Regions from separate parts of the Asticcacaulis carbonis genome, predicted to be linked through region 2. Evidence: riboswitches for the same ligand, from Rfam matches in the RefSeq annotation. Region 2 holds a riboswitch; the other holds the start of a gene.
What was found. A riboswitch is a leader RNA that binds a small molecule or an ion and turns the genes downstream of it on or off. The one in region 2 is predicted to bind cobalamin.
Positions count from the first base shown of each region.

Region 1: it holds a riboswitch for cobalamin, as region 2 does, so the genes downstream of both, metE (5-methyltetrahydropteroyltriglutamate--homocysteine S-methyltransferase) here and QB905_RS01140 (TonB-dependent receptor plug domain-containing protein) in region 2, are expected to answer to the same signal.

Region 1 covers NZ_JASERT010000001.1:92,886-96,091, forward strand. The annotation lists gene metE (5-methyltetrahydropteroyltriglutamate--homocysteine S-methyltransferase) at 1-1,764, opposite strand, end outside; cobalamin riboswitch at 1,859-2,056, opposite strand; gene efp (elongation factor P) at 2,298-2,864, shown strand; gene QB905_RS00500 (inositol monophosphatase family protein) at 3,025-3,206, shown strand, end outside.
Region 2 covers NZ_JASERT010000001.1:234,299-237,504, forward strand. The annotation lists gene QB905_RS01140 (TonB-dependent receptor plug domain-containing protein) at 1-1,373, opposite strand, end outside; cobalamin riboswitch at 1,489-1,682, opposite strand; gene QB905_RS01145 (TadE/TadG family type IV pilus assembly protein) at 1,928-3,206, opposite strand, start outside.

The DNA of each region.
Region 1 (3,206 bases), 140 kb from region 2:
AGCCACCTGACGGCACACGGTTTCGCGCGGGATGTCGTCACGCACAAAGGCCCATTGCAGCATGGTCACCGGCCCGGTCAACATGCCCTTGACCGGCTTATCGGTCAGGGACTGCGCATAGCTGGCCCAGCCGACCGTCATGGCTTTGGGCCGTGACACATCGCCATACAGCACGGGCGGGCGCACATAGCGCGAGCCATAGGACTGCACCCAGCCGTGCTGCGTAAAGGCATAGCCATCAAGCTGTTCGGCGAAATACTGTACCATGTCGTTGCGCTCGAACTCGCCATGCACCAGCACGTCGAGGTCGATCTCTTCCTGCCAGCGGATCGCCTTTTCGGTTTCGGTTTTCAGGAAGGCCTCATAGGCTGTGGCGTCCAGTTCGCCACGGCCATGTTGCAGCCGGGCGCGCCGTACCTCAGCGGTTTGCGGAAACGAGCCGATGGTGGTGGTGGGCAAAAGCGGCAGGTTGAGGCGCGCCGCCTGCTTTTGCTGACGCTCGGTAAACGGGCTTTGCCGCTCCAGCAAGGGCGCGCTGATCGCCGCCACACGCGCCGCTACCTGACGGTTATGGATGCGCGCTGAGGTGCGCCGCGCGGCCAGGGCCGCCGCATTATCGGCCAGCTCAGTGGCCACATGATCGCGGCCCTCGCTTAAGGCGCGTTTGAGGACGTTCAGTTCCACCAGTTTTTGCGCAGCAAAACTGAGCCATTGGCGCAGATCGCCGTCGAGTTTCTCTTCGGCCTCAAGGTCAATCGGCACATGCAGCAGCGAACATGACGGGGCCAGGATCACCTGATCAAGCTGGGCCACCACGGGTTCCAGCCGGTCGAGCAGGGCGGTCAGGTCGGTCTTCCAGATATTGCGGCCATCAATGATGCCGAGCGACAAAAGCTTGCCTTTCGCCAGTTCGGGCAGGCGCGGCAACAGCTCAGGGCGGCTGACCAGATCGACATGGACGCCGGCCACAGGCAGGTCGAAGGCGGCGCGCAAATTCGGCAGGCGGGTGTCGAAATAGCTGGTCAGCATCAGCTTCACGTCGGGCACATCGCGCGCAAAGGTCTTGCAGGCCAGATCGAGCGCCCAGCGCTTGCGACCATCCAGTTCGAGCGCCAGCACCGGCTCGTCGAGCTGCACCCAGTCGGCACCCGCTGCCGCCAGGGCACGCAAGGCCTCGACATAGACGGGCAGCAGTTTCGGCAGCAGGCTCAAGGCATCGAAACCGTCTTCGGTTCTGGCCAGACTGAGCAGGGTGACCGGCCCGACCAGCACCGGGCGGGTATGGAGGCCCAAGGCTTTGGCTTCGATGAAATCGGCCAGCGGCTTGTTATGGCGCAGCGTGAAAACCTGATCAGGGCCGATTTCGGGCAGCAGCACATGATAATTGGTGTTGAACCATTTGGTCATTTCCAGCGCGGTGGTTTCGCCGTGGTCATGGCCGCATTCGCCCCGCTCAGCCCCCTTGCCGCGCGCCATGCGGAAATAGGTGGCCAGATGGGCGTCTTCGCCAAAGCGCGCCGGTATCGCCCCCACCATGAAGGCGGCGTCGAGCAGGTGGTCGTACAGCGAGAAATCACCGGATGGAATCACGTCGATTCCGGCGGTGGCCTGTCTTTGCCAGTTAGCGGCCCGCAAAGCCGAGGCGCTTCTCAGCAGGGCGGCTTCGTCGCTCTTGCCCGACCAGAAGGATTCGAGCGCGGTTTTCAGTTCGCGCCTTTGGCCAATCCTCGGAAAGCCGAGATTGGCGGTTTGGATATGTGTCATGTCAGACCCCAAAAAGTTGGGGGTCAGGTCTTCGAAACGCCTGTCACGCGTTTTCCTGGGAAGTCCCGCCCGTGGAAAATCGGCACGCCCGGAATGGATGTACCGGAACAGGGCAGGTCTCCTGGCTTGCGTATCACGGCCTCAAAGCGCCTTCCCAGGCTGTCACCCAGTGGAGATATGCTTTGCGGCTCCTCGCCTACAGTTGCGGGAACAGCTCCGGCTTCAGACCGGATTCCCTCTTAGCCGACCCATGCGTTGCCGCCGCGCCGGAACCCTTGTTCGACGTGCAGGCTATCATATCGCGCCGACGAGTCAATAAAGATATAAACATATCTTTATATGATTATATGTATGGGGGGGTGTGTAATTCCAATTTGCGATGTGAATCATCGCAAATTGGCAAGGCCGACTGGCCGCCCGAGCGTATGCGAGGAGCCATGCGGCGCTTGAGCTGATAGAGTAGCCTTGCCTTTGCGCCCCAATCCGCGTAGGAACGCCCGCAAGATTATTCCCTCTTTGACAAGTTGTATCTCATGAAAATCAACGCCAACACGATCAAACCCGGCATGGTGCTAGAATATCAGAAGGGCCTTTGGACCGTGGTGAAGACCGAGCACGTCAAGCCCGGCAAGGGCGGCGCCTTCGCTCAGGTCGAAATGAAGAACCTGATCACCGGCACCAAGCTCAATGAGCGCTTGCGCTCCGAAGAAACGGTCGAGCGCGTCGTGCTGGAGCAGCGCGATCACAGCTATCTGTATGAAGATGGCGACATGCTGGTTTTCATGGATCAGGAAAATTACGAGCAGATCAGTCTGAGCAAGGAATGGGTCGGCGAAGATCAGGTGCAGTATCTGCACGACGGCATGGTGGTGATCATCGAATTCCACGACGAGCGCGCCATCGGCATGACCCTGCCCGACACGGTGATTCTGGAAGTGATGGAAACCGAGCCGACCATCAAGGGCCAGACCGCGTCCTCTTCCTACAAGCCCGCCAAGGCATCGAATGGTATGCGCATCATGATCCCGCCCTTCATGGGCACGGGTGAGCGCATCGTCGTCTCCACCGAGACGGGCGAATATATGAAGCGCGCGGATTAACCGGTCTGGCGTCTCCCGCCCACCCCGCTTGCGGGGAGGGGGAACCATCCGCAGGATGGTGGGAGGGGCTCTTTTCAGCCCCCCTTCGTCATCTCGCTAAAGCTCAATGCCACCTCCCCCATGTATGGGGGAGGCGAATTATTTTACAGGACCAGGTTTCATGACCGTTCTTCAATCCTCCCTCATTCAGGTCATGGTCGGCGCGGTGCGCAAGGCCTGCAAGGGCGTGGCCCGCGATTTCGGCGAGATCACCGAACTGCAAGTGTCGAAAAAAGGCCCCGGCGATTTCGTCACCGCCGCCGACAAGCGCGTTGAAGCCGCCCTGTTCGAGGAATTGCTGCG
Region 2 (3,206 bases):
TCGCGCACGGTGCGCGAAAACACCGTAGCCCCGACCGTGCCGCTGGCGAAGCTGTAATCAAGGCCGCCGTCAAGCGTCACGCCCTTTTCCGGCACCAGATCGGCGGAGCCGTAGTCGCTGTAAAGCTGGTAAAGACTGGGCACCTTGACGCCAAGCCCGGCACTGGCGTGCAGACGCCAAGCCGTGCCCAGCGGCGCAACGAGACTGGCCTGGGCGATGTCCTGACCGCCGAAACTGGACGAATCGTCGTGGCGTGCGCTGATGGCCATGTCCACGATGCCGAAATCATGGCGCACCTGACCATAGACACTGGCCTGCGTCATGGCTGCCCGCAGCGGCACGGGATCGGGATCATACGAAGACGGCGAGGCATTGCGCATCCAGTCGCGCTCATAGGCCAGACCGCCGAGCAGGCGGGTGCCCGACCAGTCATAGCTGATATGGTAATCGGCGGCTGTAATCTGTCCGCGCGCCAGAAAAGACGGTGTGCCATCGGCATTATAGTCGTCTCTTTTGGTGTCGGTGGCGCTGAGCGATAGAGCCTGTTCGCCGTGCGCCAAAGCTTGCGTCAGGCCAAGCCCTGCGAGATTGGTATCGGTCTTGCCGAAATCGCCCGTGTCGGCGAACACATAATCAGGGGCGGGATAGCCGTCATAATCATTGCGGCTGTGGGTGCGGTCATAGACGGCGTTGAGTTTCAGCGTGTCGCTGAACGCATAGCCAGCGCGCGCGCTGACATCGCTCTGGGCAAACCCGTCCTTTTCGTTGCCACCGGCAAAGGCCGACACACCCTGATCATTCTGACCACCGGCGCTTAAGCGCCAGTTCAGCTTGCCTGCAATGCCGCCAAGGCCAAGCCGCGCTGCACCGTAATGATCAAGACCCTCCAGCGTCAGATCGCCCTCCAGCGGGGCCTGGGCCGTGCGGCTGACAATATTGACCACGCCGCCCAGCGCGCCGGAGCCCCACAGGGTGGACAGCGGGCCGCGCAGCACCTCGATGCGGGCGGCGTCGCCTGTATCGATCAGGCCGAGATTGGTGCCGCCGCCCACTTGAGACGGGTCGTTGAGGCGGATGCCATCGAGAATATAAAGCGTGTGATCGGCGCCCGCGCCGCGGATCGAGGCCGAGGCCGCTTCGCCGGGGCCGCCATTGCGGGTAAGGCTGAGATCGGTGGTGTGGGTGAGCAGATCAGCCACGAACAGCGACTGATAGCTCTGGATGTCGGCGGCGGTCAGCACGTCGAGGCTCTGGCCAATGCGCGAAATCGGCAGGGGCTGGCGCATGATGGTGACAACCGTATCCTGCGCATGGGCAAGGGGGCTGGCCAGTAACAGGGTGAGGGGCAGAAGGGCCGGGCGGAATCCGGGCATAGCTGTGGGCTCTTTCGCTCAAACAGACGAAAACCGCACGCAAAACGCGCACGGCTGACAAAACATCGTCTCTCAGGGTCGAAATTACCTGCTCGTCCGGCACGTCCCGGCCGGGCAAAGGACGACAGCCAAGGCAGGTCTCCTGACTTGCGCCTCAAGGGTCTGGCCGCTGTCTTCTCCCGGTTGCGGAATGACGTCAGTTAGCGGTCAGGCTCGGCGCTTACAGTTGCGGGCACAGTCCGGGATTTTCACCCGGTTCCCTATTCTCCCATCTTTTAAGGACAGGCACCATTGGCACGCGGCGGGCATTAAGGCTTTCCGGCGCTTCCGTCAAGATGCGGATGATAAGACGTGGAATCGCTTTCCTTCCCCTCTCCCCTCCACGAGGGGAGAGGACGGGAGCCGAGCCTTCCGGCGAAGGCGACCGGGTGAGGGGCATTCTTTGTGTAGCTGCCCAGCCCCTCATCCGGCCTTCACTGCGTTCAGGCCACCTTCTCCCCGCAAGCAGAGAGAGGGGAAGAGTCTTGATGCAAGCTCATATCATCAGGCTCTGGCTAGCTGCGGATGCGCACCACCGACACCACCTTGTTGAACAGGGCGGTCATGGCCTCGCTGATACCCTGATCGGGGCCGACAGCGAAGAACAATCCCGGCGAGGCGCAGGCCTGCATACTGGTGGCAATCTGATCCGTTGGGGTCAGATACTTACGCACATTGGAATCAAAGAAGCTGTTTTGATTTTGCGGCAGCAGCAAATAGGTCGTGTAAAGCATGGCTATACGAACACCACGGTTCTTCAGGGCCGTGCACTGGCTGGCATCCAGCGGGGCAATACGGCGGCACCCGCTGGCACTGCAATCATATCCGTCATTAAGGCCGTCAGATACCATGAACAGCACTTTCTGCGTTGAAACTGCGGATGTGCCGTCACCGGAAGCCGGTATGATCGAATTCATACTGGCCAGCATGGACGTGAAATTGGTTTGACGATCAGAATTGTAATTTTGCGCGGGAACCGTCATCAGATCGATCTTGCCGGCATCGCTGGCAGATTGGGTCAGATTGCTGTTCAAGGCGCTGATCATATAAGCGGTTGGAGCCGTTTGACTGATCGCATCGGCGGCTGTGCCGAAATCATACAGCGCCATGCGATACTGACCCGGCAGGGTTTCCGTATTGCTGGCGGTCGTCATCAGGTTTTGCGTAGCTTCGCGGACGACATCGATACGCATGGTGACCCCCAGTGACTTGGCCAGGGTATAATAATCGCTGCTGGCGCCGGGGCCACTCAGGTGGCAGGCGAAGGCGCAATTTTGGTCGCTGCTCTTGTTGGCCGTGGCGGCGACAAGCTTATTAATGTCCGCCGTTGTTGCGCCCAGCCCCATCGAGGGCGTGTTGTCGAGCAGCAGGTAGAAATCGATATAGGGCGGGATGGTCGATGACGATTTTGACGTTACGCTGAGCGGCAGGCTATTAAAGCCGAACAGACCGATAATATAGGGCTTATAATTGGCGCTGACCGTAACGAGCGAGGTGATAACGGTGGCCGCCTTGCTCACCGTCGCATTCAATGTGATGTTGGACAGTTCCGGGGCCGGATGCAGATCGGACTCAAAAATACTGGCGGCCTGCTGCGAGCCCTGGCTGATTTCGCCGTCACCCTGAGTCAGGGCGAGCTTGAAAGCTTTGGAATTGACGGCCACCGAGCCGACACTGGCCACATCGGCGGCGTCCTGCAATTCACCGCGCAATTGCAGCACACGGCTGAAATCAATGGCCCCACCCACGGCAAGGAAGATAACCGGCAGGGCCAGAGCAACCATGATGATGGTG